Regions from separate parts of the Rhizobium rosettiformans genome, predicted to be linked through region 2. Evidence: predicted binding sites of a transcription regulator. Region 2 holds the regulator's gene; each other region holds the start of a gene.
The links. Region 2 encodes LexA, which represses DNA repair genes until DNA is damaged. Its sites were predicted from a motif close to TGTTCNNNNTGTGTTCNG; they were not measured.
Positions count from the first base shown of each region.

Region 1: D4A92_RS07640 (UvrD-helicase domain-containing protein) is a predicted target of LexA. The motif match lies at 7,574-7,591, and genes of this name have one in related genera.
Region 3: D4A92_RS11705 (PA0069 family radical SAM protein) is a predicted target of LexA. The motif match lies at 2,691-2,708, and genes of this name have one in related genera.

Region 1 is NZ_CP032405.1:1,613,550-1,624,040, reverse strand. Features, by position in the region: gene D4A92_RS07685 (hypothetical protein) at 1-489, shown strand, start outside; gene D4A92_RS07680 (hypothetical protein) at 593-1,129, shown strand; gene D4A92_RS07675 (hypothetical protein) at 1,371-1,820, shown strand; gene D4A92_RS07670 (hypothetical protein) at 2,484-3,461, shown strand; gene D4A92_RS07665 (ArdC family protein) at 3,700-4,674, opposite strand; gene D4A92_RS07660 (CC0125/CC1285 family lipoprotein) at 4,954-5,439, shown strand; gene D4A92_RS07655 (SH3 domain-containing protein) at 5,468-6,127, shown strand; gene D4A92_RS07650 (hypothetical protein) at 6,499-6,789, opposite strand; gene D4A92_RS07645 (ParA family protein) at 6,786-7,460, opposite strand; gene D4A92_RS07640 (UvrD-helicase domain-containing protein) at 7,865-10,491, shown strand, end outside.
Region 2 is NZ_CP032405.1:3,478,301-3,488,791, forward strand. Features, by position in the region: gene gltA (citrate synthase) at 1-482, opposite strand, end outside; gene D4A92_RS17130 (ComEC/Rec2 family competence protein) at 965-3,223, shown strand; gene lexA (transcriptional repressor LexA) at 3,217-3,933, opposite strand; gene D4A92_RS17140 (DUF1003 domain-containing protein) at 4,142-4,690, shown strand; gene D4A92_RS17145 (VOC family protein) at 4,711-5,604, shown strand; gene kdsA (3-deoxy-8-phosphooctulonate synthase) at 5,601-6,449, shown strand; gene eno (phosphopyruvate hydratase) at 6,662-7,936, shown strand; gene D4A92_RS17160 (FtsB family cell division protein) at 8,075-8,392, shown strand; gene pdhA (pyruvate dehydrogenase (acetyl-transferring) E1 component subunit alpha) at 8,542-9,588, shown strand; gene D4A92_RS17170 (pyruvate dehydrogenase complex E1 component subunit beta) at 9,604-10,491, shown strand, end outside.
Region 3 is NZ_CP032405.1:2,432,728-2,443,218, reverse strand. Features, by position in the region: gene D4A92_RS11725 (tetratricopeptide repeat protein) at 1-664, shown strand, start outside; gene D4A92_RS11720 (4-(cytidine 5'-diphospho)-2-C-methyl-D-erythritol kinase) at 670-1,566, shown strand; gene moaB (molybdenum cofactor biosynthesis protein B) at 1,566-2,114, shown strand; gene D4A92_RS11710 (glycosyl transferase) at 2,115-2,636, opposite strand; gene D4A92_RS11705 (PA0069 family radical SAM protein) at 2,768-3,925, shown strand; gene D4A92_RS11700 (ribonuclease HII) at 4,067-4,741, shown strand; gene D4A92_RS11695 (F0F1 ATP synthase subunit B) at 4,913-5,392, opposite strand; gene D4A92_RS11690 (F0F1 ATP synthase subunit B) at 5,398-5,988, opposite strand; gene D4A92_RS11685 (F0F1 ATP synthase subunit C) at 6,070-6,297, opposite strand; gene D4A92_RS11680 (F0F1 ATP synthase subunit A) at 6,370-7,119, opposite strand; gene D4A92_RS11675 (AtpZ/AtpI family protein) at 7,177-7,539, opposite strand; gene D4A92_RS11670 (hypothetical protein) at 7,923-8,117, shown strand; gene D4A92_RS11665 (cell wall hydrolase) at 8,125-9,300, opposite strand; gene D4A92_RS11660 (potassium transporter Kup) at 9,493-10,491, opposite strand, start outside.

The sequences.
Region 1 (10,491 bases), 1.9 Mb from region 2:
CCTGTGCTGCTTGAGCGGGACGGCAGGCAGTTCGCAAGGTTTGTCGTCAAAAGTTTCGAAGGCGGTTACCTTTTTGAACCAGAGTATGAATTTGTTTGCCGATGGCCATCTGACTCAAAGAACCCATCTCACGTGGTTTACGAGACTGTAAGGAACGCTTTTGCGAACAGGCTGGAGCTAACATCAGACGAAAGAAACTTGGACAGGACACAAGATGATAGCTTCAGGATAGTACTCAAAAAGGTTGCAGGGGCGTCCAAGCTGTTCGTTGGGTATAGAGAACTGCTGGACCTTCGTCTCTCGGGCATAAAAAGCGTTAGCGAGGAATCTGGATCAGGACAATTTTCCGTAACTATGACATTTTCCTTTGCAATCACGAAGCAAAACTCAGCTAACCTAAGCGAAATTACTATGCCGACCGAGGAGCAGAACAAATATTACGGGAGTCACTTGATGGAGATAGCCAAAAAGATCAATGGCTGCGCTTAATCATCATTATGATTAGATTTTCGAATACGTACTAATCGATCAGAATCGGGACAAAAGTTGTACAATCAGCCCAGCATGATGCTAGTTATAATTGGCGACAATCATGATCGACATGGTCGGATTGTCCGGTAGTCGCGGTATGGAATTCCAGACAAATCCGCCTGATCCTTCTTGCTCCAACGGTGCAGCTGGATACTGCAACGAGCTCGTGCGGGCGGGGTGGTCCGAGGTTGGCAAAGGGGCATGCAGCCGGGTGTTTCACCGTGCAGGTGATACTACCGTCATCAAAGTGTCAGACGGGGATCAATGCTACCTTGCGTTCGTGGACTACGTAATCACTAACCCCATGGACTGCCTACCCAATTTGGAGAACGTTTATCGATCTCAAGCCTGGGCTGTCACCCACATCGAGCACCTCGACGTGCTGAGTGAATCTAATGGCACTCAGCTACTCAAATGGTGGGAGAGCTTTATCGCTGCACGCAGGAACAATATGCAGGTTCCTCTTCCTGCTGATTGGTCACAAGTCGCCTGCGCGCTACAGCCCATCGCGAGTGAAGGTGGATGCGGGTTTGACGTGAAGAAGATAAACGCCATGCAGCGTGGCTCCACGGTCGTTTTCACTGATCCGCTGTATTGAGCTCCATTGGACGCCGATATCACACATTCAAGGCGACCAGGCGACCATCGCGATCGTTGATCGTTGATCGTTGATCGTCGACGGCAGTACCGCGAGATAGCTCAGCAATTCGCGAACTCAACTTTTGTGGTTATCGTTCAATGCCATCTCCGGTCGTGCAGCGTTCCATTAAAAATTTAGCCTTGCCTCAGACAAAATATTTGCATTTTCCAATTATACAAATGGGAAGGAGCGACAATCTATGAACAATGACACCTATCTTGGCCAGTGGCTCAGCAATGCCTCGATTGCCACCGGCATATCTTCATTTGCCGGTCTCGCTGTTGGCTTGATAGGAAAAGAAGATGTATTGAATTACGAGCTACAGATTTATTGGTTCACTGCTTCTTTCTTCGTCGCGTCGGTTATACTTCTGGCGCTCGGCTTTTGGTTCAACCAAATCGGTCGTCGCAAAGACGAAGAAAAGGTGAGCACCGGATTCACGCCATCACCGAAGCCCTTTAACATGACCAAAAGCCAATACGCCGGCCACCCTGAGGAAGTTAAAATTCTTGATGCGATGTTAAACGCCACATACGATGTGCGCGTCTCCGAGCGAAGGAGAGATAGTCAGGTTGACGGCAAGTACGGAAACTCGCTTTTGCGTGACCTTAATCCGCGTTCCATAGATATTCGAATTCACGTGATTTGAGCCAACCAATCAGCAAGATTCGCGCTGAACGATCGCTTAAAACAATACTCCAATCTAATCTATCCAGACGGTTGCACAGTCGCGACGGCTGATGGACATAAGGGTAAGAATACTAGATCCTTTTGAACTGGATCGCACACGATGATGTAATTCTCGTGCTAAAAATGAACCCATGCCGATGGAGCCGCCAGCAATAGTGGAGGCCCAGTCGGCGATTGGATTAAGCCGGGGAACGGCAAGGCGGCGGGAGAAGTGCCACCGCTGGCCATAAGCTGCTCAGTGCCGATTCTGTACCAGCTCACTGAACGAGACGTTTTTCGAGCAATGCAACTGACGCGCCTTGAGCTTTACCAAAGAGTCTGCAACTCGCCCCTGAACAAAATTGCCCCTGAACTCGGACTATCGCCGACAGCGTTGTCAGCCATCTGCAGGAAACATGACGTTCCGTTTCCGGGGGCAGGTTACTGGACCCGCAAGGCGATGGGCCTGCCAGCGGAACTGCCACTACTTCCCGAGGCCCTCGACGCTATCATCGAGATCGCACAGCCGGCCCCCCGGCCCAGGCGACAAGGTCCGCCTCCAAGCCCGGATATCCGGAAAAAGCGGGGCCTGAAACCGCCGAGGAGGTCGCGACATCCTCTGCTCCTTGGCGTTGAGGAGCATTTGCGAAAGACCCGTGTCGTGGAGGAGTATGAATTTCTCCGCCCCTACAAGAGGATCCTGCCCGATATCGTCGCCTCAGAGAGTGCCCTGCCCCGCGCGCTTGCGATTGCCAATCAGGTCTATCTCGCCCTCGATGACGCAGGCTGCAAGCTGCGCATCGCGGCAGCCGAAGATGGCCTTCACCGCATCGATATCGACGAACGGGAAACCGAGCGGAAGGACCGCAAGTATGGCCGCTATCAATCTGGCTACATATGGGGTCCGGACCGACCGACTGTGTTCCAGCTCGACTCGGTTCCGATTGGCATTGCAGTGACTGAAATGACGGAGCGGGTGTCTATGCGATATTTCGCCGGCAAATACCATCGAACCGAGAGCAAGGTCATCAAGTCCGCCAAGGCCTGGCAGTTGGTTCATTCTTACACACATCTCCAGGACGTACCAAGCGGACGCTTCAAGATCGTGGCGTATTCACCGAAGCGGGGTGTCGAGTGGTTCTTGTCCCGTCAGGACGCGGAGCATGCCTCGCTGGAAAGCTCGATCCCGGAGTTTATCGAGTCCCTGCAAGGCGCCGTCGGCCAGGTCCAGGCCTTGATGACGGCGGCAGACGAAGCCGCCGAAAAGCGGAGACAGGAATGGGAAGCCGAGCGGGAGCGTAGCCGTCGCCGCGAAGACCAGAGAAAAAAGGCGGAGGCCTTGCTCGAAAGCCAGAAACAGCTTGCCCAGATCATCGAGCAGTGGACGAAAGTGATGGGCGTGGAGCGGTTCTTCAGGGAAGCGGAAAATCGCCTGGCCAAGGTTTCGGACGATCGACGACCGCATCTCGAAACGCGCATGGCGCTGGCCAGGAAGATGGTCGGCGATACGGACCCGTTCCAGTTCCTCGCATCCTGGCTTGCTCCTGAGGAGCGCTACCGGTCTCCGTACGAGAGCGACCCTGAAGCCAGCCCGGGAGACCCTGGTGCGGCACACGATTAGCATCTGGACCTCTCACACAGCCTGAGGCGCGCCTTGCGAGTGGGCGAGACTTGCTCCCGAGGCGTAGCCCCAATCCAGATCTTTAACGCGCGTCAATGTTGACGCATTTCGACGCACCTGCGTTGCAGTCTTACAGTCTGAGCCGGTTCAGGAGTGCCGCCGCGCCTTGAGTTCCCCTGATTTTCAGGCATTCGAGTGAATGAGGGGTAACCACTGAACGTGGCTTCAGATCCGTTCATTAGGTGTCCGCCGTCGGCGGGCGCGCGTTCTTGCCGAGAAAGGAAATCCGCCGCTTACGCGGCGGCTCTCCTGTTCCGGCCAAGCTCTGCAGACCCTGCAGAAACTCGACCGCGCGCTGCGCATGGGCGGCGGCACTGAATAGGGCACGCTTGTCCTCCTTCAGTACCTTGAGCCAGCTCTGGATATAGGCCGCATGATCGGCACCGGGCTCCGGCGTCAATGCCAGATCCGCGCATAGAAAGGCCGCACCCAATTCAGCAACGAGCTCCTCGAACGCGTACGCCTCATCGCCCCGTTTCTTTGCCCCGAAGTCGCGATCAAGACGGCTTTCATGTTTCGTCCAGTGGATCATTTCATGCGCAAGCGTTGCACAATAGGCGTCCCCGCTCCGGAAACTCTCGAAACATGGCATCTGAACATGATCACTTGAACCGCTGTAATAGGCCCGATTGCCGCCGTGGCGGATTTCGGCACGCGTTGCTGCAAAGAACTGATCCACATGTGCGATACGTTCAACCGGGTCGATCACCGGCGCCGGCTTTTCATGATAATGCTCGGGCAGTCCCTCGATCTGTTCGACGTTGAAGACCGTGTAGGTTTTGAGAAACGGTATCTGCTTGACCCCCTCTCCTTCCTCTTTGTCTTTATCTTCGTTTTCGTCCTCATCCCCTTCCCGGCTGATGGTCCCCGCATAGACGACCATGCTGCCCGTCTCACCCTTGCGCACATGGGCGCCGAGCTCGCGGGCCTGTTTGAACGTCATCCAGCAGGCAGACGAATACCCCGCCTCGATCGCCGCCGCCCACAGCATCAGAACATTGATGCCGCCATAGCCAAGCCCATTGTACCGCAAGGGTCTTGTGATCCGCCCGGCCGTGTTGCCGGCATTCCACGGCTTTAGCCAGGTCAGATCCCCCTTTTCCAGATCGGCAATAATCTTGTCCGTCACTTCAGCGTAAATACTGTTTTTCATGTCCCTTTTCCTTTGATCGGGTTGCGCATGCAACCGATCTGCCCCTCTGGCGAAGAGAGGGGGGAACCCGTCCAGACCCAAAAGCGTCCGGGGTGGTGCGGGCGCAGGGGCTAAAAGCCCCGAGCCACGGCCCGGACGCTTTTGCCCGAAGGGTTCAAGGTCTTGACGGGTGATGGGGCGTCAGCCCCGGTGGATTTGCCGCGTCAAAATAAGTCGCAGCCTTAGGTTGACTTCGATGATGACTTCTCCTTTGCTCACGGAAAACAGGGGGAGATTTCAATGACTTTCAGGCACCTCGCCTTGGTCGCCGCCACAACCATGATTTTGTCCGGCTGCCAAACGCAATATCAGGAGATGGGTGCAACCGGAGGGGTCACCGCGGCCCCGATAACCAACGATACCTATCGCATCTCTTCACGGGGAAACGGGTTTACCGACCCAACCACAATTCAGGACTATAGCCTGTTGAAAGCTGCTGAAGTGACCTTGGCTGCCGGGGGCACCCACTTCCTCGTCGTGACGGCGAACGACTCGACAAATCGATCCGTGGGCTCGACCCCGGGAACCTTCCAGACGAATGTTTACGGCAACACAGCATACACCACCTATAACCCCGGCGTGGCCTACGACATTGTCAAACCCGGACAAGATCTGATCGTGCAGGTCCTGAAGCTTCCTGGCGGTGCAGTATCGCCGCCCGGTTCATTCGACGCCCAACAGGTCTATAACAACATCAGCCCCAGGGTGATCAGGCCCAAGAAATAGCAGACAGCAGCTCAGGAGAGGATTCCTGATGCGAAAGATCGCGGCTTGCATTGGAGTGTTCCTTGTCGCACTCGCCCTGTTTGGTCGGGAAGACGAGAAGCCCTCTGCGCCGTATTCTGCCCCACAGCCCGCAGTCGTATCGCCTGAGCAATCCCCGCAAGCCGTCGCCTCGGATCAGCCAGGTGCCACCACTCAACCCTCTATTCAGGCGGCACCCGCGGAGACGATGTATGTGACGGGCAGTGGAGTTGCCTTTCGCGCTGGTCCCGGCACTGCGAACTCGATTCTCGATCGCTTTGACAAGGGGCGTGAGGTGATGCGCGTGAACATGAGTGCAGACTGGTCGCAGGTGCGCGATCAACTGACACAGCGTACAGGATGGATAGCGACCCGCTTCTTGTCTAAAAGCCAGCCAGCGCGTGAAGCCCCTCGACAAACTAAGTCGCAACAGCCGCCGCAGCAGCAGCCTCGGTCCGTACCTGCCATATCGGACGCAACAATCGTCCAGCGGATCATCGCTCAATCGATCGAACGTTATTCCGGTTCCTGCCCATGCCCCTACAGCCGGGATCGTCGAGGTCGGCAATGCGGCAAGCGAAGTGCATATTCCAAGCCTGGTGGTTATGCGCCCGTCTGCTTTGCCGAAGATGTGTCCAGAGATATGATCGCGGCCTTTCGCCAGCAGTGACGACTTCTTCCCGCCTGGGAGGTATCGAGACTGTGGCCCCGAGGGTCGAGCCCATCACTCGTTCATGGTTGCTTGAGGGGCTGATAGCCTGCATCGCCAAAGCAAGCGCCTATGCCGGGGCCTGACCGTCGACGTGATCCTTATCGTGTTTAGTTATGACTCCCACGACCTCCTACGGCACCGTAGAAACGCTTGGAGCCCTTAAGCCTGCATTTCAGGCGCGGGTTTACCTTGCGAAGCCCGGCGATCAGGACAACTCCCCTCTATCAATCGGTCGCATAGACGCGCTGTCGCTGCATATCAACGGAACTCGGATGCCGAGCTTCATGAACGCGCGTCAATGGTGACGCAGCCAACTCTCTGCATCAGGTTCAGACACCTGCGCGGTCCATGAGCTCCTTCAACGCCTCAGGATATGACATGCGGTTCTGCTCGCAAAAGATCAGAAACCGATTGAAGGTCGTGATCGGCGGGCGGATGTTGAGATTTGCAGACGGCTCAGAAGGCTTGCGCCGCGTCAGCTTCTGGATAGGCTCTCGTGCTACGAAACCATGGCGTTCACCAACCTCGTCGATCCTGGCATCAGGAATCCGCGCCGGCTCTTCCGTGTCGGGCGTGATGTTGGCGAGCTTGTCGCCAAAGCCCAGGTTCTTCCCGCTCATGCCGCAACCCTCGCATCAATGACCAGATTGACCAGTTCCTCTGCAAGCCGGAACGCATTGTCCCGGGCTGCCGGCAGCCCATTCACATTCCGCGGATCAAGCTCCTCCAGATCCTGCTGGTAGAAGAACATCGCCTTGTAGGCGGACCGCTCGTTCAGATGATTGCGAAACATCGGCACCTCGCTTGCCTTCAACTGAGCCGTAATCTGCGTTTCCAGCTTAGAGGCGATCGCCGGAGAGGTCCGGGTGAACAGCACCCTATGGGGGATGGTCTTTTCGAAGGCCTGCTCTTCTTCACGGATCAGATGGATTGCGCGCGCTGCGAGTTCCGCGTCAGGCGGGCTTGCCTGGATCGGAATGATCACGAGCTGCGCCCGGGCAAGAGCACGCGACATGAGCCGACTGGCGGTGCCTTCCAGATCGACAAAGACGAACTGATACTTCTTGCGATATTCATCGAGCTTGGTGGTGATCGTGCTCTCAGTGATCCCACCATCCACGATGACGGGGTTCTTCGAGGCCCCTGCCCGCCACCCCTCGATCGCCCTGTTGGGATCGCAGTCGAGAATAATGACGCTCGCACCCTGCTGGGCAAGCGACGTGGCGAGCACGAGGGCCGCTGTTGACTTCCCGGCCCCACCCTTGGGGTTCGCCACCGTAATGACCGGCATCTTCAGTCTCCAACCTAACGCAGAATACACGCATCATGATGCGTCAATAGACGTTATAATGCCTTACCACGCATCACAATGCGTGCGCGTTAATTAGCGTCATCCTTCCGCAATTTTCTTCTTGTGTGCTCAACAGCGCCCTCGGAAAGCAAATGTCTGAAGAGCAGGCGGGATATTCGGCGAATAACGGAGCCGCAAATCTCCCCCCTCGACACGAACTATGACCCGCACCCCCGTCTTGGCGATCCAGTATGACGACAGCTCCTTTGTTGACAGCATCTCAAGAAACCGCCCTTAACCTGCCCCTGATGTTCCCTGCCTAAGCAATGTCCGATTGAACGGGCTTGTCCGCATGCAGCAGACGAGGTAGTGCCGACTCCATATGCAACCATTTGGATAATCTAATGAAGAACGAGTGGGAGCCATCGAAATGGGGACGCATTGTTTCCCGGTCGCCAAAGTGGCTGCTGGTTCAGGACGGCATATGCCTGACCCTCCTAATCGATGGAGATTCTCACACGGTCAATGTCCGCGACTCTGCATCATTCTCGGTGAGAAACGGCCTACTGTGGGCCAGCGTCACGCTGAAGCCTGCCGGCTCGGATGCCATTCAGGTCGGCGGACTGTCCAAGAGCGGGGCAGCAAACCTGCGAGCCAATTTCGATGATGTCCTGAGCGAGATCCGCCTCAGGGAAGATACCGCCCTGCTGGTTCGCGCTCACGAGACCATGAGCGATTGGCTTAGCAAACGCAGATCGGTGGAGGACACGGCGGCGTCACAAAGGCGCTGGCTGACGCACGAGATGTTAAATTCTCTGGAGAGTGAACGGCCTCAACTGGATACGGCCAGGATGAGAATGCTGCTGCGTGATGGTTCGCTGAAAGCCCGGTTCGGCCAGAGAGCCATCCAGCTGGAACAGGACTTGCGGGACTGGGGCGCCGACATCGCTACAGCATGGCAAAACCTGAACTCCAAACACACAGACAGAGAGCTCATCGAGTGCAAAGAGCTGCTCGACAAGGTCGAAAGCAAACCACTGACACCAGAGCAGGCGCGAGCCGTCGTCTGCTTCGACAATCGAGTGCAGGTGGTCGCCTCTGCGGGCTCTGGTAAAACCTCCACAATGGTAGCTAGAGCGGCTTACGCGATCCATCGAGGTATCGCCAAGCCCGAACAGATCGTCATGCTCGCGTTCAATAAGAAGGCTGCCGAAGAACTTGCAGAACGGGCCAGCCAATCGTTTGCGCGTCTGGGCATGTATGATGTCCCCGTGAAGGCTTTCACGTTCAACGCTCTGGGTCTTGGAATCATCGGTAGGGCCACCGGAAAGAAGCCAGATATCCCGCAGTGGGCAATCGATCCTGCGGATGGCCTGCGCAAGCTCGCTGACTTGATCGACGGTTTGAAAGACAGCTCTTTGAGCTTTCGCGCGCAGTGGGACCTGTTTCGCTTTGTCTTCAAACGGGATTTGCCGAAACCTGGCGAGTCCGCGCCGACCGCGTGGGACGAGCAAGGCAGGGGAATGGTTCTCACGGCTGACGGGACACGCGTGCGCAGCCAGGAAGAAGCGCTCATTGCGAACTGGCTTTTCTACAACGGGGTCAATTACAGGTATGAAAAATCCTATGTCTTGGACACGGCGGATGCGACGCACCGGCAATACCGTCCAGATTTCTATTATCCCGACATAGACCTCTATCACGAGCATTTCGCGCTTGATGCGCGAGGCAACGCCCCTACCCATTTCGACGATTATGTCTCAGGCGTGGAATGGAAGCGAAACCTGCATTTAGAGCAGGGCACCGCGCTGATCGAGACGACCTCGCACCAGGTGCGCACGGGAACCTTATTTGAGCATCTCGAAAGGGAACTCACCCAACGGGGCATCGTGCTCAACCCAAATCCCGACAGACAGATCCCCAAGGATGGTCTGAAGCCTATGCCTGCAGAGGAACTGATAGGCTTGGTCCGGGCGTTCATCGGCCATTTTAAAAGCAATAGCATGACTCCGGCAGACCTAGAGGAACGCTTGGATAGACTGCCCACGGATGCCTTTAAGTATCGCTATCGGATGTTTGCCGCACTCGCTCTCCCCATCATCAAAGCTTGGGACGAAGCGCTTGCGGCGGAAGGCGGCATCGACTTTGAAGACATGCTCAATCTCGCAGCCAAATACCTTGAAGAGGGTGCTATTGAAGAACCGTATCAACTTGTGATGGCGGATGAGTTTCAGGATTCGTCCCGGGCGCGAGCCCGACTTTGCCGGGCCTTAGTGCAGAAGAAGGGGCGCTTCTTCTTCGCCGTTGGCGATGATTGGCAATCCATCAACCGATTTGCGGGGGCCGACATCTCTGTCATGACGGGCTTCCGCGACTGGTTCGGCCATGGCCAGGTCATGAAACTCGAGCAGACATTCCGCTGCCCGCAAGAACTGTGTGATATTTCCAGCCGGTTCGTGTCCAAGAACCCTGCCCAGCTCCCGAAGAAGGTACGCTCACAAACGCCTGCTGAAGGGCCTGTTATACAAGCCTATCAGGTGGATGGACGAGAGCAACTGGCGGACGCCATCCGCCAGTATGTCGAGCGCTTGGCGGAACGCATCCAGTCTGGAGACGTCAGACCCGGCCGAAATGGCAAGGTGTCGATCTATGTCCTGGGTCGGTACAATGCCGATCAGCAATATGTGCCTCGCATTACGAGTGCCGCGCAGAAATGGGTAACGGTATCCTTCCTGACCATCCACCGGTCTAAAGGCAGCGAGGCGGACTTTGTCATCCTGCCCGAAATGATCAGCGCGTTGAGAGGGCGTAGCTTTCCCAACACGCGTGCGGATGATCCGGTCTTAGGTTTGGCAATGCCAGCCGGAGACAACTACCCCGACAGTGAGGAGCGGCGGCTGTTCTATGTGGCCCTCACACGTGCCAAACGCTCCGTTGCACTGTTCAGCGTGCGGGGACAGTGCTCAACATTCTTGAATGAACTTGAGGCGGACGGTGCGCTGAGAATTCAGACTTCAGAGGGCGAGCCGGT
Region 2 (10,491 bases):
GCGACCATGCGCTGATGCGGATCGGTGATGTCGGTCGAGTCGTGGTAGAAGGCGGAGAGCGCGCCGACCGTGCCGACCATGACCGCCATCGGATGGGCGTCACGGCGATAGCCGGAGAAGAACTTGCTCATCTGCTCATGCACCATGGTGTGGTGCGTAACGCGATAGTCGAAGTCCTTCTTCTGCGCAGCCGTCGGCAATTCGCCGTAGAGCAGCAGGTAGCAGACCTCGAGGAAGTCGCCCTTTTCAGCAAGCTGTTCGATCGGGTAGCCGCGATGCAGAAGCGTGCCTTCGTCCCCGTCGATATAGGTGATCTTGGACTCGCAGGATGCCGTGGACGTGAAGCCCGGATCGTAGGTGAACGTGCCCGTGTGCTTGTAAAGGGCGCCGATGTCGATGACGTCAGGGCCGATCGTGCCGGCCTTGACGCTCAGGTCGACCGTCTTGTCACCGAGTTTCAAAGAAGCGCTTTTGTCCGTCATGCTGATCCTCCGGAATTGGCGGGAAGGCGTCTTGAAAAAAGCCGCCATCGGTTAAGCGTGTGATGTAGCTATATGATACCGAAGTTAATGCCAAGCTATCCAAAGGGCAAATTGTGCGTCGCGAAAACAGCAACAATCGAACCGAACGGTTCTAATCGTTTGAAGCCCGAATAGGCGGCAAAAACACGATTCGTTGCACGCATTGATTGCTGACGGATTTCGCTTATTCTGTCGGCATATGGGGGCGATCCGGCCGGGTGTGGCTGATGGGAGAAACTGCGGAAATTCAGGGGGAAGGGCGCCTCCGGTCCGGTGATGTACTGGTCCGGCGAGACTTGCCTCGACCACTCGAAAAACGCGCAACACCCGGTTTATCGACGATCGGCCGTGCTGTCGCCGCTCGCGCTGTTTTGCATCGCATTCTCAGGCAGGTTCGACAGGACGTCTCAGACGAAAGTCGGCACGGGCATTTTTTCCTCTTCGTGCCCGTCTGGCTCGGCGCCGGTGCTGCAATCTGGTTTTCCGTTGGCCAACCACCGCCGGCCTTGGTCCTCGGACTGCTCCTTGCTTGCCTGGCTTTCGCGCTTTCGCGGGCGATACGCGACACCGTGGCGCATGTGGTCCTGTGGAGTTTGTGCCTGATCCTTCTCGGCATGCTGATGGCCGAATGGGAGACAAGGCGAGCGTCCACCGTGATCCTTGATCAGCCACTTGTCACCACGGTCACCGGGCTTGTCGAGCGACGGGAGGAGGGGGCGGGCGGTGAATGGCGTTACGTGTTGCGCGTGATCCAGACCGCAGAGCCGAGCATCCGACGGTCGCCGGCACGCGTGTCCCTTCTGGCCCGAAGCAAGCATGTGCCAGCTGCCATCGGCGAGCAATTGAGCGGTCGCGCCCGTCTCTCACCACCTTCAGGTCCGGCTTTGCCGGGATTGAACGACTTTAGCTTCCAAAGCTACTTCGCCGGCATCGGCGCTGTCGGCTTCTTCCTCGGTCCGCCCCAGGCCAAAACCTCCGCTTCATTGGCGGAGAAAGGTCTGTGGGATCGCTTCGACGCGTCCCTGTTCTCGCTCCGGGATCGCATTTCAAGCCGCATTCGCAGCATACTGCCCGGAGATCCCGGCGCCTTCGCTGCTGCGATCATTACCGGCGAACGCAGATCGATGTCGGAAGAGGCGACGGAGGCGCTGCGCGTCTCGGGCCTCGCCCATATCACCGCGATCTCGGGCCTCAACATGGCGCTTGCCGCCGGCATTTTCTTCGTCGGATTGCGAGGGCTTCTGAGCCTCATGCCGACTTTTGCCCACCGTTATCCGGTGAAGAAGATCGCAGCCGCCGGCGCGCTTCTGGCGACGACCGGCTATGTGCTTATATCCGGCTACCAAGTCACCGCGTTGCGGGCCTATCTGATGACGGCGGTCATGCTCGGAGCCGTCCTCTTCGACCGCCCGGCTGTCAGCCTCCACAATCTGGCACTTGCGGCAACCGCGATCCTCGCGGTCCAGCCCTCGACGGTGATGGGGCCTAGTTTCCAGATGTCTTTCGCGGCGACTGCAGCCCTGATTGCCGGTTACGCGGGGTGGCGGGCGCGACCGCGCGCGATCCTGCCTCGTGCCCGCTCGCTTGCCATGCGGATTGCTGCCGGGTTTGCCAAGTTCGTCGGCGGCACCCTGGCGACATCGTTCATCGGCGGGGTCTCGACCGCCGTCTTTGCCATCAGCCATTTTCACCGGCTGTCGACCCATGGACTCGAGGCAAACCTCGCCGCCATGCCGCTGATCTCGCTGGTCGTGATGCCGTCCGGCTTCATTGCCATGCTGCTCATGCCATTTGGCCTCGACGGCCCATTCTTCTGGATCATGGGTAAGGGCCTGGAAATGGTGCTCATTGTCGCTCACACCGTCTCCGGCTGGGGCGGCGGCTACGTCTTCCCGCGTCTGCCATCATGGTTCATGCCCGGCGCAATCGCCGGCATGCTCTTGCTGATGCTCCTCAGAACCCCGATCAGGCATGTCGGCACGGCTCTCATCGTCGCAACGCTCGCTGCTGCCTTCCTTGCTCCACGTTCCCCGGGTGGCGAACTGATGGTCAGCGAGGACGCACGGTTGGTCGCGATTCGGGTGGCAAGTGGCGACACGTCCATCATTGCCATCAACCGAGCCCGCCCGGCAGCCTTCATCTTCGATCAATGGCGGCCGGTGCTCGGTATCGATGAGCCAAGGCATCCGGTCATGCTCGACACGGTACCCCTGCCACCGGCGCCAGACCGGCGTACTGGGCAAACCCTGTCGGAGGAGCAGAGCAAACTGGCAGAGGCTGTATTTGACAGCCTACTCAAGGCCGCCGGCAGAGAACAGTTCACCTGTGTCAAGCAGGCCTGTGCCATCAGACTGGAGAACGGCAACACGCTGCTGACGCTGGAACGCCCGGATCTCATCGGAACAGCCTGCGACCGCGCTGATATCGTCGTTCTGTCGGCGCGCACACGCGTCAAAGCCTGCCGCTCTGGCGCGCTCCTGATTTCGGAGGCGAGCCAGCGCGCAACCGGCTCCCTCGAGATCGCGGGCCTAGCCGCCACCTCGCAAGCCATGACGGTCAGGTCCGCGCTCGACGGACCCTCCAGGCCATGGACGGCGCACCGTCTCTACGACTGGCGAACAGCCTCTTCCGAAAGCACGCATGAATTTGCGGGTCCAACTGGCACTGTCCGACCAAAGCTGGAGACCGATGCTGATCAGTGATAGCGGCGAATGAGGCCCACCAGCTTGCCCTGGATCTTCACGCGATCCGGAGGGAAGATGCGGGTTTCGTATGCCGGATTGGCGGCTTCCAGTGCAATCGATGCACCGCGGCGGCGGAAGCGTTTGAGTGTCGCCTCCTCGTCGTCGACGAGCGCCACGATGATGTCACCGGGATTGGCGTTAGAGGCATTGCGGATGATGACCGTATCGCCGTCAAGAATACCGGCCTCGATCATCGAATCGCCCTTGACCTCAAGTGCATAGTGATCGCCCGCGCCGATCATCTCAGCCGGTACCGTGATGTCATGAGTGTTGTTCTGAATCGCTGAAATCGGCACACCGGCTGCAATCCGGCCCATGACCGGCACGGAGACAGACGAACCGTTGTCCTCGACCGGCGGCTTGGTCAGCGCTGGCGCCGGTGGCGTCTTGCCGAGACTGCCCTCGATCACGCTCGGTGCAAAGCCGCGGCGCGGCTGGATGCTCGGCGAATAGGCTTCCGGAAGCTTGATGACCTCCAAGGCACGCGCCCGGTTCGGCAAGCGTCGGATGAAGCCGCGCTCCTCGAGCGCAGTGATCAGGCGGTGGATCCCGGATTTCGATGCGAGGTCCAGCGCATCCTTCATCTCGTCGAAGGACGGCGGGACACCCGATTCCTTCATCCGTTCATGGATGAAGAGAAGCAGTTCCTGTTGCTTGCGCGTCAGCATATGCGGTGCCCTCGGAGTGAAACAAATACAGAACAGACACTATATGTTCCAGTTGTGTTCCGCAAGGGTATAAATTTTCGTGAAGAGCCGGTGAGAAAATGCGATAGCCGCCTGCAAGGGTATTGAAACCGTCCGATTTTGACGTGCTGCAGTGCTGAGTGCAGATCTGGTCCGGGATCGGGCAAAACCGCCTTCGAGGGTGCTGTATATGTTGAAGGATATTGAGAAACTCGTTCTGGGGAAGTTGTCATCTGATCTTTCGTCAGCAGAGCAAAAGGTGCTGAAGCGGGCGCGGGAGCGCCGCACGGTGTCGACCAATGCCGGCGAGGACTTTTTGGCCCATGCGACCTTCGGTCAGCGGCTCGCAGACGGCATTGCACGGGTCGGCGGCTCCTGGGGATTCATCATCGGCTTCATGCTGTTTTTGGTCGCCTGGGTCATCCTCAACACGGTGATTCTTGCAACAGGTGCGCTCGATCCCTATCCGTTCATCTTCCTGAACTTGATCCTGTCGATGCTTGCCGCCGTCCAGGCGCCGATCATCATGATGAGCCAGAACCGGCAGGCGGAGCGCGATCGCTTCATGGCGGCGAAGGACTACGAGATCAATCTCAAGGCGGAGATCGAAGTCTTGGCCCTGCATCACAAGATCGACGAGCAGGTGTTAAAGGAACTGCGCGAAACCCGCGAGCAGATCGATGCCTTGCGGCAGGCGGTCGAAGGCCTTTCCATTCAGGCGTCCAATTCTCAGAATTGATGCAGAAACCGAGAGCAAACATGTCCAATTCCATTTCCTCACCCCGCGCTATCGATCATCTCGTATTGCCGATCACCGATCTCGAAACCGCCCGCGAGCGGCTCACTCACCTCGGATTCACCGTCGCGGCGGATGCCCGCCACCCTTTCGGCACCGAGAATGCCTGCGTTTTCTTCGCCGATGACACCTATTTGGAGCCGCTGGCCGTCGGTAGTCGGGAAGACTGTCTGGAGGCTGCGCGCACGGGCAATGTCTTTGTCGCTCGCGATCAGGCCTTCCGCTTTCGGCGCGTCGAGGGGCTCTCCGCCATCGTCGTGAAGACGGAAGATGCATTGGCGGACGATGCGGCCTACCGCGAGGACGGGATGAGCGCTGGCTCTGTGCTCGATTTCGCGCGCCAGTTTCGTTTTCCGGATGGCCAAACCGCGGAGGGGGCTTTCCGACTCGCCTTTGCAGCAGATCTCCGTGCGCCCGATTTCTTCGCCTTCGCCTGCCAGCGCATCAACCCGCTTCCGACCGATCGGGATTCCCTGCTTGTGCATGCCAACGGCGCGACAGGGCTCCGGCGCGTAGTGCTGGTCGAAGAGAACCCGAGCGACTTCCAATATCTCCTGGAAACGGTTGTTGATCAGCGGGATGTCACCGCCCATTCCTTCGGGCTCTCGATTCAGACCGCCAACGTCGCCGTCGACGTGCTGACACCGGAGGGTTTCCGGCTCCACTTCGGCCAGGAATTGCTGGTCTCGGAAAGGGGGCTCGTCGGGGCGGCCGTGGTTATTGCGGTTGATGATCTCGGCGTGACAGAAGCCTGCCTCGCTGCTAAGGGCGTCAGCTATCAAAAAACGGGCGCGCGCCTCGTCGTCGCGCCGGAAAAGGGGCAGGGGGTGACCTTTGCCTTCGAGGAGTTGAAATGAGCGTTTCTCCCAATTCGGAAGTCGTCGTCGGCGAAGGTCCGGCTAAGGCCGTCTTTTCCCAGAAAGGCCGTTTTGCCCTGATTGCCGGTCCCTGCCAGATGGAAAGCCGCGACCATGCCTTCATGATTGCCGGCCAGCTCGTCGAGCTTTGCCGCGAACTCGGCCTCGGCCTCGTCTACAAGTCGTCCTTCGACAAGGCGAACCGGACCTCGCTGTCCGCCGAGCGCGGCATTGGCCTGGAAACGGCGATGGAAGTCTTCGCGGACATCAAGAAGGAATTCGGCGTACCGGTCCTCACCGACATCCATACGGAAGAGCAGTGCGCCGCCGTTGCCCCGACTGTCGACGTCCTGCAGATCCCAGCCTTTCTTTGCCGCCAGACAGACCTTCTGGTGGCTGCGGCGAAGACCGGTTGCGCGATCAACGTCAAGAAGGGCCAGTTCCTGGCGCCCTGGGACATGAAGAATGTCCTGAACAAGATCACCGGTTCCGGCAATCCGAACGTCATGCTCTGCGAGCGCGGGGCCTCCTTCGGCTACAACACGCTGGTCTCCGACATGCGCTCGCTGCCGATCATGGCGGCGATGGGCGCGCCCGTCGTCTTTGATGCCACGCACTCGGTGCAGCAGCCTGGCGGACAGGGCGGCTCCACCGGCGGTCAGCGGGAATTTGTCGAGACGCTTGCCCGTGCGGCTGTTGCTGTCGGTGTCGGTGGCCTCTTCATCGAGACCCATCAGGATCCGGACAACGCCCCGTCGGATGGCCCGAACATGGTGAAGATCACCGACATGCGTCGGCTGCTCGAAAAACTCATCGCCTTCGACGATATTGCCAAGTCATCTTGAAAGCTTCCCGCGGCGCTTCAATCGGTTGAACCGGAAGCGCCGCAGGCAATTGCCGTTTAAATCGATTAGATTTCGTCCCTTCCGCCCCTGATCCGTCATTGTATTTTCCCGATCATCGGATAAGAGAGGATGACTCACAGGCGGGTCCAGCGGCTTATGCCCGGTGATCGGCCTTCGGAGCCTTGTCCAATTTCCGTCTACAGGGAGCGAACATGACCGCCATCACCGACATCATCGGCCGCGAAATTCTCGACAGCCGTGGCAACCCGACCGTCGAAGTCGACGTCTATCTCGAAGATGGCAGCATGGGCCGCGCTGCGGTTCCCTCGGGCGCATCGACCGGCGCGCATGAAGCCGTCGAGCTGCGTGACGGTGGCTCGCGCTATCTCGGCAAGGGCGTCGAAAAGGCGGTCGAAGCCGTCAACGGCGAGATCTATGACGCGATCGGTGGTCACGATGCCGAGAACCAGATCCAGATCGACAATCTGATGATCCAGCTCGACGGCACGCCGAACAAGGCCCGCCTGGGCGCCAACGCCATCCTCGGCGTTTCGCTCGCCGTTGCCAAGGCTGCCGCTCAGTCCTCCGGTCTGCCGCTCTACCGGTACGTTGGTGGCCCGAACGCCCATGTCCTGCCGGTGCCGATGATGAACATCATCAATGGTGGCGCGCATGCCGACAACCCGATCGACTTCCAGGAATTCATGATCGTGCCGGTCGGCGCCGAAACCATCCGCGACGCTGTTCGCATGGGTTCGGAAGTCTTCCACACGCTGAAGAAGCAGCTCGCTGCCGACGGTCACAACACCAATGTCGGTGACGAAGGCGGTTTCGCCCCGGGTCTGGCATCTGCTCCTGCCGCTCTCGACTTCATCATGAAGTCGATCGAAAAGGCCGGCTATCGTCCGGGCGAAGACATGCACATCGCGCTCGACTGCGCCTCGACCGAATTCTTCAAGGACGGCAAGTATGTCCTGGAAGGCGAAGGCCGTACGCTTGAGCCGGAAGCCATGGCCGAATACCTCGCCGAGCTGGCGGCAAAGTACCCGATCTTCTCGATCGAAGACGGTATGGCCGAAGACGACTGGGATGGCTGGAAGGCACTCACCGACAAGGTCGGCAAGAAGGTCCAGCTCGTCGGCGACGATCTCTTTGTCACCAATTCGGCCCGTCTGCGCGACGGCATCAAGATGGGTGTCGCCAACTCGATCCTCGTGAAGGTCAACCAGATCGGTTCGCTGTCTGAAACGCTTGATGCCGTCTCGACCGCCCACCGCGCGGCCTATACCGCCGTGATGTCGCACCGCTCGGGCGAAACCGAGGACTCGACGATCGCCGATCTCGCGGTTGCCACCAACTGCGGTCAGATCAAGACCGGCTCGCTGGCCCGCTCCGACCGTACCGCCAAGTACAACCAGTTGATCCGCATCGAGGAAGAACTGGGGCCGCAGGCCGTCTACGCCGGCGCCTCGATCCTGCGCGGCTGATCTCGGTCGAATTCCTTCGAAGCCCGTGCCGGTTCCCCGGCGCGGGCTTTTTCTTTTGCACTGCGATTAGGGTCAACGGTCGGTTAAGATCTGACGGTTACTCTTGCGACAAGTTTCGCGTTTCAGGGCATTGTCGGCATGTGGACCAGGCATCACAAGAAGAAGAAATACGGCCGTCTCATTCTTCCCGCTATCACCGTCGCTTTCCTGTCCTATTTCGGCTACCATTCCATCCATGGTGATTACGGCCTCAGGGCGGGGCAGGAATTCGAGCGCATCCGGCAAGAGCGTGCATCGGAGCTTGATAGGCTCGTGGCCCAGCGGACCGTCCTTGAAAAGGATGTCAGTCTCTTGAGTGATGGCTCTCTCGATGAGGACATCATAGACGAAAAGGCGCGCTATCAGCTCAACATGTCGCGCCCGGACGAAATCGTAATCTTCAACACCTATTTCTGATTAACCTGAATTCAGTTAATCGTAAATTTTTTAGTCATTACAGTTGCTTGCGGCGAATGATAGCCATGCATTTATGGCATTGCCGCCGTGCTCTTTCTTCCCTATTCTGTGCCCAACTTTGGACCATAATAAACCCATGGGAGGGATGCATGGCGCCTCGCAAGCCAGCAGCTGCGAACGGTCGGAAGTCTTCCGCCAAGTCAGCCGGCAAGGAATTCACCGGAAAAAACACGCCTGAATTTGGTGCAGACGAAGAACTTCACGCCTATCGTGAAATGCTGCTTATCCGCCGTTTCGAAGAAAAGGCCGGCCAGCTTTACGGCATGGGCTTCATCGGCGGCTTCTGTCACCTCTATATCGGCCAGGAAGCGGTCGTTGTCGGCATGCAGATGGCGCAGAAGGAAGGTGATCAGGTTATCACCGCCTATCGCGACCACGGTCACATGCTGGCAGCGGGCCTCAGCGCGCGCGGCGTCATGGCCGAGCTGACGGGTCGCCGCAGCGGCCTGTCGAAGGGCAAGGGCGGCTCAATGCACATGTTCTCGAAAGAGAAGCATTTCTATGGTGGCCACGGCATCGTGGGCGCGCAGGTTTCGCTCGGAACCGGTCTCGCCTTCGCGAACAAGTATCGCGGCAATGACAATGTTGCGGTTGCCTATTTCGGCGACGGGGCTGCAAACCAGGGTCAGGTCTACGAGAGCTTCAACATGGCTGCCCTCTGGCAGCTGCCGATCATCTACATCGTCGAAAACAATCGCTACGCCATGGGCACGTCGACGGCGCGCGCCACGGCGCAGTCGAACTACTCGCTGCGCGGCTCCGGCTTCGGCATCCCCGGCGTCCAGGTTGACGGTATGGATGTGCGCGCGGTGAAGGCTGCCGCCGATGAGGCGCTCGAGCATTGCCGTTCCGGCAAGGGTCCGATCATTCTTGAAATGCTGACCTATCGCTATCGCGGCCACTCGATGTCCGACCCGGCGAAGTATCGCTCCAAGGAAGAAGTGCAGAAGATGCGGTCGGAGCAGGATCCGATCGAACAGGTCAAGGCTCGTCTCCTCGAGAATGGCTGGGCTTCAGAAGACCAGCTCAAGGCGATCGACAAGGACGTGCGCGACATTGTCGCGGACAGTGCCGATTTCGCCCAGGCCGATCCGGAGCCGGATGTTTCCGAGCTCTACACCGACATTCTTCTGTAATCGGGGAGGGAACCCATGCCGATCGAAATTTTGATGCCCGCCCTTTCTCCGACAATGGAAGAAGGCACGCTTTCCAAGTGGATCAAGCAGGAAGGCGACACCGTAAAGTCTGGCGACGTGATCGCCGAGATCGAGACCGACAAGGCGACCATGGAAGTGGAAGCCGTCGATGAAGGCGTGCTCGGAAAGCTGCTGATTGCGGCCGGTACCGAGAACGTCAAGGTCAACACGCCGATCGCCGTTCTGCTTCAGGATGGTGAAAGTGCAGATGCGATGCCCGCGTCCAAGTCAGATGCCGACACGCCGGCTGCCGAAGCCGGTGACGCTGGCGGCAAGGCTCGCGCCGCTGCAGATGAGCCTGCATCCTCCGCAGACAACAAGGTTCCGGCCGCTCCAAAGGTCGAAGTGGCCTCCGATCCGGACGTTCCGGCCGGGACCGAAATGGTGACGATGACGGTGCGTGAAGCGCTGCGCGAAGCCATGGCCGAGGAAATGCGCGCCAACCCGGATGTCTTCATCATGGGTGAGGAAGTCGCCGAATATCAGGGCGCCTACAAGATCACGCAGGGGCTTCTGCAGGAATTCGGCGCCAAGCGCGTTGTCGACACCCCGATCACTGAGCATGGCTTTGCCGGCCTCGGCGTCGGTGCGGCAATGGCCGGCCTGAAGCCGATCGTCGAGTTCATGACCTTCAACTTCGCCATGCAGGCGATCGACCATATCATCAACTCGGCTGCCAAGACGCTCTACATGTCCGGTGGCCAGATGGGCGCGCCGATCGTCTTCCGTGGCCCGAACGGTGCAGCGGCTCGCGTCGGCGCCCAGCACAGCCAGGACTATGCAGCCTGGTACAGCCAGATCCCGGGCCTCAAGGTCGTCATGCCCTACACGGCAGCCGACGCC
Region 3 (10,491 bases), 1.0 Mb from region 2:
CTCCGATCCGCAGGATATCAGAAGCTATCTCGCCTATGGCAGCGTGCTGTCCGACGCCAAGGACTATGCGGCCATGGCGGACAATTACGACAAGGCGATCGAGATCATCGGTCCGAACCCGGCGCGGAACCACTGGTCGGTCTTCTTCCAGCGCGGCATCGCCTATGAGCGCCTGAAGAAGTGGGACAAGGCGGAGCCGAACTTCCACAAGGCTCTGGAGCTCAATCCCGATCAGCCGCAAGTGCTGAACTATCTCGGCTATTCCTGGGTCGACATGAACCGCAACCTCCAGGAGGGCCTGGAGATGATCAAGAAGGCGGTCGAGCTGCGTCCTGACGACGGCTATATCGTAGACTCGCTCGGCTGGGCCTATTACCGCCTTGGCCGATTCGAGGAAGCGGTGGTGGAGCTCGAACGGGCCGTCGAACTGCGCGCCGGCGACGCCACCATCAACGATCACCTGGGCGATGCCTACTGGCGGGTCGGGCGCAAACTCGAAGCCAAGTATCAGTGGAAGCGTGCGCTCGCCTCCGAGCCCGAAGAGGCGGAAGTTCCGAAGATCCAGGCGAAGATCGAAAAGGGCTTGCCGGCGATCGAGGCGGATGCTGCCAAGGTCGAGACCAAGCCGGTCGAAGAGCCCAAGAAAGACGATAAGAAGACCTGAACCGCATGACAGACACTGCAGAGCGCCGGCCGGAGCGGATCGTCGAGACGGCTCCGGCCAAGATCAACCTTGCTCTGCACGTCACAGGTCGGCGGGACGATGGCTATCATCTTATCGACAGTCTCGTGACCTTTGCCGAGGACGGCGACGAGCTCATTTTCGAGACGGCAGACAGCGACAGCTTCCGTGTCGTCGGGCGCTTCGCGGCTGCGCTCTCAGGCGATGACAATCTGGTACTGAAGGCGCGCGATCTGCTTCGGGCCGCCCTCAACGAATGCGGCCAGCCGCATGGCGCCGTGTCGATTGTCCTCGACAAGAGCCTACCGATTGCGTCCGGAATTGGCGGTGGCTCAGCGGATGCGGCAGCGACACTGCGCGGACTCTTGCGGCTTTGGAAGGCGCAGCTGCCGGCGGAGAGGCTGCAGCAGATCGCAGTGCAGCTCGGCGCCGATGTGCCGATGTGTCTTGCCTCGATGCCGCTGCGCGCGCGCGGGATCGGCGAGGAAATCGAGACAGTCGCCATGCCCTCCGTACCGCTGGTGCTCGTCAACCCGCTGAAACGGGTTTCCACGCCGGAGATCTTTCGCAGCCTTCAGCGCCGCGACAATGATCCGATCGGCGAGATGGACCCATCTTCCAATGTCTCTGCGTGGATGCAGTCGCTTTCAGCCCTGCGCAACGACCTTCAGCCGCCGGCGGAAGCGCTGGTGCCGGAGATTGCCGAGGCCTGCGACCTGTTGCGGCAGAGCCTTGCCGGTTACGTGCGCATGTCCGGCTCGGGCGCCACCTGTTTTGGGCTCTACGACACCGAGGCTGCGGCGATGAAGGCGGCCTTGGCTCTTTCGGCCTATCGGCCGAACTGGTATGTGCTGCTGACACGCACCGTTCCGGGAGAGAGATGATGAGCCGCATCGACGAGAGCCGCCCCTTCATTCCCGTGGGCATTGCCGTGCTCACCGTTTCCGACACCCGCAGCCTTTCCGACGACAAATCCGGCGACACTCTGGTGGCGCGCATCGAAGAGGCTGGTCACCGGCTTGTCGCCCGGGCGATCGTCAAGGACGACAAGACGGCGATCCGAGAACAGGTCGAGACCTGGACGAAGACGTCCGAGATCGATGTCGTCATCACCACCGGTGGCACGGGCTTCACCGGGCGCGACGTGACGCCCGAGGCGCTGGAGCCGCTGTTCGAAAAGCGCATGGATGGCTTTTCGGAAGTCTTCCACCGAATCTCCTACGACAAGATCGGCACCTCCACGATCCAGTCACGCGCGACGGGTGGCGTCGCCAATGCCACCTTCATCTTCGTGCTGCCGGGCTCTCCCGGCGCCTGCAAGGATGCCTGGGACGGGATCATCAAGCTTCAGCTCGACTATCGCCACATGCCCTGCAATTTCGTGGAAATCATGCCCAGGCTCGACGAACACCTGAGACGCAGCCAAGGCTGATTAGCGGCGCGCTTCGCGGGCGACCCAGGAGGGAATGATCTCGGAGTCGAGACGGCGGGGCTTATGGCCGCGGGCCAGCTGTAACAGCTCCCTGCCCTCACCTGCGAGCCCCTGTGCCTGACGCTTCGGGATCAGCAGGCCATTCTCAAGCAGCGGCGTCGAGCGCGTGAGCCGCCGATAGAAGGGCAGCCGGTATAACCGCGATTCGGAGAACCGGGCCGGCGCCTTGTTGAGCGCGACATATTCCGCAACCTCATCCACCCAACCCTGCCCGAGCCGCGCGCCCGGTTCGATCAGCAGCAGCCATTCGCCCCGCGCTGTCGCCAGCACATGCTTCATGTCCCATTGCTGATAAAAGCGGCATCCCGCAGCGTCCGCAACCACGGACGAGCCATCGGTCGAGCCGTGATCGAGCACGATGACATCGCTGACCAGACCCTCGACCGCGCCGGCCACCAGCACGGACAAGGTCTGTGCGAGCTCGGGTTCCTGGTCGTGGCATTCCATGATCACTGTCAGCATTGCCTATATCTATCGCATTGCACAAAGTTTTGCCACAGCCAGTTTCTTGAAGTTTGTTCTTGCATTGTTCTCCTTTTGCCGCTAGGAATAAAGTCATTGAGCGAGGCGGCAACGCCCGCGAGGAGCCAAACATGACCGAGCTGTCTCTTGTGAGCCAAGCTGCATTTCAGCCCGGCAATACGGCAGATATTGCCGATGCACTGATGAATGCGTCCGGCATGCGGATCGAGATCGATCGGCGGCGCGGACGTGCGGCCGGGATCAATCCGGCCGGCCGGTTCGAGAGCCAGGAACGCGTCGCCTTCGACGACGGCTGGCACACGCTCGAGGACATGCCACCCTTCCGGACCGAAGTTCAGGTCGAGAAGCCGCGCACGGTCATCACCCGCAACGATTCACCCGACATTCCCTTCGACCGGTCGATCAACCCCTACCGGGGCTGCGAGCACGGCTGCATCTACTGCTTTGCCCGGCCGACCCACAGCTATATGGGCCTGTCGGCAGGTCTCGACTTCGAGGCAAAGCTGTTTGCCAAGCCCGATGCGCCGCGCCTGCTGGAACGAGAACTGTCGAAGCCGGGCTACAAGGTGAAGCCGATCGCGATCGGCACCAACACCGATCCCTATCAGCCGATCGAGCGGGAATGGCGCATCATGCGACAGATCCTCGAAGTGCTGGACAAGGCGAACCACCCCGTGGTGATCGTGACGAAGTCGGCGCTCATCCTGCGCGATATCGACATCTTAAAGTCGATGGCCGAGCGCGGGCTGGTCAAGGTCGGCATCTCAGTGACCACACTGGATCGCAAGCTCTCACGCACGATGGAGCCCCGTGCCTCGACGCCGGCCAAGCGGCTGGAGGCGATCAAGACCCTGTCGGAGGCCGGCATTCCCGTGGCCGTGATGATGGCGCCCGTTATTCCGGCCCTCAACGACCACGAGATCGAACGGATCCTCGACAGCGGCAAAGCCGCAGGGGCGACGGAGGCGAGTTATGTGCTGTTGCGCCTGCCGCTCGAAGTGAGCCCGCTCTTCCGTGACTGGTTGCTGCAGCATTACCCGGATCGCTATCGGCACGTGATGTCGCTGGTGCGCTCGATGCGCGACGGCAAGGATTATGATGCCGAATTTGGCAAGCGGATGAAGGGGGCCGGTCCCTATGCGTGGCAGATCAGCCGTCGCTTCGAGATGGCGACCAAGCGACTCGGTCTGATGCGTCGCAGCCTGCATTTGAGGGAAGACCTGTTCATCTCGCCCAATAGCGACGGCGTGCAACTGTCGCTGCTCTGATTTGGGTTTGTTTTTGTTTTCCGGTGCCGTTGTCCGCCGCCTCGCACCGGATGTAGTCCCTGGTAAGCCGCCCCCTTCGCCATGATCGCGATCGGGACCGGGGACTTGCAGGAGGTCGGGTGCGCGTGCGATTTCTGCCGCATGAAACGTCGCACGCCACCCGATTCTCCTGGCCTCTTTCCAGACATGCCGCTTGTCCCGGATTTCTCGCTGGAGAGCCGCGCCAAGCGTCAAGGCCTTTGGCCGGTGGCCGGGACGGATGAGGCCGGCCGCGGTCCTCTGGCGGGCCCTGTGGTCGCCGCAGCCGTGATCCTCGATCCGAAGCGGATCCCTGATGGGCTGAACGATTCCAAGAAGCTCTCCGCCGCCCAGCGCGACGTGCTCTATGAGCATATCTTGGCCGAGGCGACAGTTTCGATTGCGTCCTCTTCGCCTAAGCGCATCGATCTCATCGATATCCGCAAGGCGAGCCTCGATGCCATGCGCCGGGCCGTCGCCGGTCTCGACCACGAGGCCCGGCATGTGCTGGCCGATGGCCGAGATGTTCCCCCCGGCCTGGTTTGCGCCGGCGAGGCCGTCGTGAAGGGCGATGCGCGATCGGTCTCTATCGCCGCCGCCTCTATCATCGCCAAGGTGATGCGGGACCGCATGATGGTGAGGGCAGGTCTCGTCTATCCCGGCTATGGTTTCGAGGTCCATGCCGGATACGGCACGGATCGCCACCGCAGCGCCATCGCGACGCACGGCCCCTGCCCCTTGCATCGGATGAGCTTCCGGCCGTTGAAAATCGCAGCGCCAGCGGACGAAAATCTCTAAAATCCTTGTCCGCGCTTAGCCACGATCTTGCCCGCGCATGTGCGTCGGCGAGGCACAGCCGATCAAAGGTCACGCTGCTTCACTCGACGGCCCTCAGCCGAACAAGAAAACGCCCCGAGCGGAGACCGATCGGGGCGTCAGAATGAAGATGATGTCGGCAGTCGGCCGGCCTTAATTCAGGCGCGACTTCACTTCACCGACGGAGGCCTTGAACAGCGTCTGCTGCACGGCTTCGTCAGACTTCTTAGCCAGAACCTTCTCGGCAGCGGCAATCGCCAGGTCGACGGCTGCGGCGCGAACGGCGTTCACGGCTTCAGTCTCGGCCTGCTTGATCTTCTGCTCGGAAAGCGCGTTGCGGCGTGCAACGAACTCTTCGGTCTTCTGCTTGGCTTCCGCGGTCAGGGCAGCCGCTTCGCGCTCGGCGGCAGCCACAATGGCTGCAGCCTCGGCTTCGGCTTCCTTGCGCTTGCGCTGGTACTCGGCCAGCAGGTGCTGGGCCTCTTCGCGCAGACGCTTGGCCTCGGCCAGTTCGTCACGGATCTTGTCGGCGCGCTCGTCGAGAGCCTTGCCCATCATGCCCGGTACCTTCAGGTAGGCGAGCAGGACGAAGAAGAGAACGAGGGCAACGAGTGCGAAAAATGAAGCGTCCATGATGCTTACGCTCCCTGCTTGGCGACGCCGGAGACGGCGGCCTTGATGTCGGCTGCGGTCGACTTGGCGCCGATCAGTTCTTCAACGATCGTGCCAACGGTGTCGATGGCGATCGTGTCGACTTCCGCGAAAGCGCGCGCCTTGATATCGGCAATGCGGCTTTCGGCAGCGGCGATCTTGGCGGAGAGTTCCGTCTCAATCGCAGCACGCTCCGCATCGGCCTTGGCCTTGGATGCGTCACGAGCGGCAGAAGCGATCTGGCCGGCTTTCGCCTTGGCCGCGGTCAGCTCGCGCTCGTAGGTTTCGATGGCGGCATCGGCTTCGGACTTCAGACGAGCAGCCTCGTCGAGATCCTGAGCGATGCGGTCGTGGCGGTTCTCAAGAATGCCGCCAAGGCGCGGAACGATGACCTTCTGCATGAGCATGTAGAACACGCTGAACGTGATCACCAGCCACAGAAGCTGCGACGGATAGGTCGAAAAATCGAACGGCGGGAACACGCCGCCGCCATGAGCCTCGTCGTGGGCCACGCCGGTCTCTGTGTGAAGCTGGCCTTCTGCCGGGGTTTCCTGGGCAAAGGCGGGGGTCACAAACATGCTCACCTCCAGGTGTATGCTCAAATGCGCGAGATCACGGCTGCCTTGTCGGCGCGCCGTGATCTCAAACTCCAGCCGTTATTAGACGGCGAACAGGAGAAGGAGAGCGATGAGCAGCGAGAAGATGCCCAGAGCTTCCGTAACGGCGAAGCCGAATACCAGACGGCCGAACTGGCTGTCAGCAGCAGACGGGTTGCGCAGTGCGCCGGTCAGGTAGTCACCGAAGATACGGCCGAGAGCGAGGGACGTACCAGCCATGCCGAGGCATGCGAGACCCGCGCCGATGTACTTTGCTGCTTCCGCTTCCATATGGATACTCCTTCGAATGGGTTGTTGCGGCTGTTTTTGACACCCGGGACACCGGGGCCAGCGACTTTATTCTCAGTGACCACCGTGCACGGCGTCGTTCAGGTACATGCAAGTCAGTACCGCGAAGACGTAAGCCTGCAGGAAGGCAACGAGAAATTCGAGAGCGGTCATGGCGACCGTCATGATGAGAGGCAGGATGGAGCCTGCGACGCCGACGGCACCGGCAGCACTCATCGACACGACGAAGCCTGCGAAGACCTTCAGCGTGATGTGACCGGCCAGCATGTTGGCGAAAAGACGGACGGAAAGGCTGATCGGACGCGACAGGAAGGACACGACCTCGATTGCAGACACCAGCGGCAACAGGGCCACCGGCACGCCAGACGGCGCGAAGATCGAGAGGAAGTGCAGTCCGTGCTTGTAGAAGCCGTAGATCAGGACCGTCAGGATCACAAACAGGGCCAGCGCGAAGGTCACGATGATCTGGCTGGTGATCGTGAAGAAGTAGGGGAACATGCCGAGCAGGTTTGCCGTCAGGACGAACATGAACAGCGAGAACACCATCGGGAAGAAGTGCATGCCCTTGGCGCCAGCACCTTCGCGCAGCATGGAGGCAATGAACTCATAGGCCATTTCGGCGACCGACTGCATGCGCGTCGGGATCAGGCCGCGATTGGCTGTCGAGAAGTAGAGGAAGCCCGACGCAGCGGCAACGGTTGCCACCATGAACAGGGATGCGTTGGTGAACGAAAAATCAATCCCGCCGATTTCGATCGGTACAATCGGCTTCACAAGGAACTGGGAAGTGGGATCGTTTGCCACGTTCTGCTCTTTCGCTTTCGCCGCCGAAGCGGTCATTCTCGTTTCCGGGCCGGCGCGTCAGCGACCGTTGCCCTTGTCGTCCAAGTCCAGTCTGCGATCCGCAGGATGTGGCGATGCCACGACCCCGACGACGCGCATGACGTTCAACACGCCGGCGCAGAAACCGATCATAAGCATGACGATCATGCCCCACGGCCCCGTGCCCACAAAGTAGTCGAAAAGATAACCCAGGAGGGCACCGACAATGATGGCGGAGATGAATTCGCTCGAGATCTTCATTGCCATACCATATCCCTTACGGGTCTGGTCGGCATTGATCTCGGCTCGCTCGTCGTCCTTGACCTTGGCGTCCCGCTCAGCGAGTTCCGTGGTCAGCCGTCTGCGGCGCTCTTCCAGATCTTCTTCCCGGTGGTCCGTCATGGCTTTCTCCGACCGTCGCCTGTCTCAAGCGCCGTTTATGCGCCCGAATTGAATGCAGAAACGGCGAGATAGAAACCCTTCTGGCCCGCTTTGAAGTCGGGCGCACCATAATTTTGAGCCCCTGCATAGTCAAGGCGTGACAGCACCAAGTTTCACCACAAATTAACCCCGAAAAATCATAGACTTAAGTCCAAGATGCAGAATCGTCGCAGATGACGGACGACAAATCCGGTCAATCCGTCGCAACCATGGACCAGAATCTGCCACATTCACGGAGACGTGTGGGTCGGTTGATTGCAGGCTCAGGGCGGGCATGCGTGACGATTGCGGAACGGGGACGGACATGGGAGGCTCCTGGGAGACGTCCTGCCCGGGGGGAAGAGATGACGCGCTTTCTAGTCCGCATCCTGATCAGTGTCATCCTCGGCTGGATGATCGGCGTGCAGGCAGCATTCGCCTTCGGCCCGGAAGGCAATCTGACGCCGATGCTTTACATCTTCGTCACGGTGCCACTCACCTATGCCTTGTCATTCCTGGTCGTGCCGCTGCTGTCGAACTGGCTCGACAGGCAGCGCTGAAGGGTTTTCAGCTCCAGCCGCCGCCATAGGTGCGATAGAAGATGTGCTTGCCGATCTTGTCCACGCGCTTCATCGTCGGGCCCCAGGCGGGCTTCACATAGGTCGCGTGGTAGTGGGTGGCGGAGCCGACATCCTTGAACCAGATCTTGCCGGCAGTGACGGCCATGGCAATCTCCTTGGCAATCTTCCAGTGGCGCGGAGACGTGACGATGTCGGGGATACGATCGCAGGCGAAGGAGAACTGGCAGCGGTTGCGCCAATTTTCGTTCTGATAGACCACTCCGCAGATCGTGTCGGGATAATGCGGATTGCGCACCCGGTTGAGGATGACCTGGGCGACGGCCGCCTGGCCCTTCACCGATTCGCCACGGGCTTCAAAATAGATGCCTTCCGCCAGGCACTTCTGTTCCTTGTCGGAAAAGACGGCCGCCGGCAGCGGCGTCGCGGCCCAGGCGTGATCCTCGGGATCGATATCGGGGATGAAACGGCCCTGGTCTTGCTGCTTGTCGGTCAGGATGCTGTCGAAGGGCGAAACGCTCGCATAGTCCGGGGCCGGTGGCGCATAGGCAGTCGCCAGCACATCAGGCACGGAATTGGTCACGAGATCTGCAATCATCGGCGACAGTGAGGGATCGGCGACCGGCTTTTCGCGCTTGAAATAGAAGCTTGCGAGTTCGACGGGCTTGGACTTGTCTTCCTCGCGGGCAAAGACGGACGGTGTCTTGAGCTCCGGCTCCATAAGCGAGCTCGTCCGCTGCAAGATAGATCCGGCCGAGAAGGCGCGCGGCGGCAGCATGGGCTCGACGGCCATGACCCGGCCCTTCTTCTGGTCGCGGGTGACACGCATTTCGTCCGGCAAGGAATCAGGATCGGCCTTGCCGCCATCGAAAGCGATGCGGCGACCGTCGGGCAGGATCAAGCCAGCACCACCGGACAGCGCCTCGGACGCCTCCCCTTCCGAGAAGGCGAGACTGGCTTCGTGGATCGAGCCGGCCGGCGTCGACGTCATCACCATGCGCCAATTGCTGGCACCGCGGTCGAGACCGGTCAGAAGGCCCGCCATATCGGCCTGAGCGGCGACGGTGGGGAAGATCAGCCACGACGCAAGGCCGAAGACCAGGGGAGAGGTCCAGTTCTCCAGTCGGGAGAGGACCTTCTTCGAAGGACGAAACTTGGGACGCAAGGCCACACTCCAACACACGCTGACACGGGTCCGACGCTTCGAACCCAAACAGGATTACATTAGAGGAATATCTCTCGTTAACCTTGATGCTTGGTTAATGCGCGATCACAGCTTTGGGAGCAGCAGGGCAAAAATGGCAGGACCGCCGGGCATGCCGACGGTCCTGAAGCTCATGGAGGTATGTTGGGCCGGTCAGATGATGACGTGTGATCCGAGTTCGATCACGCGGTTTGCCGGCAGGCGAAAATAGTCGGACGGGTCGGCCGCTGCCTCCGCAAGCGCGATGTAAAGCCGGTCCTGCCAGTGGGGCATGCCCATGCCCTGGCCGGCGACCAGCTTGCGACGGCCGAGATAGAAGGAGGTCGACATGATGTCGAACTTCAACCCGCCACGGCGGAGGCTCGCCAGCGTCTTGGAGACGTTCTGCGTTTCCATGAAACCGAAGCGGATCTCGACCCGCGAGAAACGTTCGGACAATTCCTCGACCGCAAACCGATCCACCTCGGCGATCCGGGGGCGTCCAAGTGTGCGGATCGTCAGGATGATGTTGCGCTCGTGGATGACATGGTTGTGCTTCAGATTGTGCATCAAGGCGGCCGGCGCACAGGTCGGGTCGCTGGTCAGGAAGATGGCCGTGCCGGCGACGCAGGTCGGGCCGTGTTCGCCCTTCTTCTCGATCATGGCGATGAAGGCTTCAAGCGGGACATCGTCGCGGCGGGTCTTCTGGAAGAGGATCGCCGTGCCGCGGCGCCAGGTCCACATGACCACGGTGAAGGCTGCGGCGAAGAGGACCGGTATGTAGCCGCCATCATGGATCTTCAGAAGGTTCGCGCCGAGGAAGACCAATTCGAGAAGGAGTAACGGGGTCAGCACCGCGGCTGCGAGCGCCAGGCTCCAGTTCCATCTCTTGCGAACGAATTCGAAAGCCATGACGGTCGTCACCACCATGGCACCGGTTACCGAGATGCCGTAGGCGGTGGCGAGCGCCTCCGAGCTTTCGAAGAGAAGAACCAGCGAGAGCACGCCGACGAGCAGAAGTGTGTTGACCGAGGGCAGATAGATCTGGCCGCTCTGGGTTTCGGACGTGAACAGGATCTGCATGCGCGGCAGGAAGCCGAGGTGTATCGCCTGGCGAACCAGCGAAAACGCGCCGGTGATCACGGCCTGACTGGCGATGATGGTGGCGAAGGT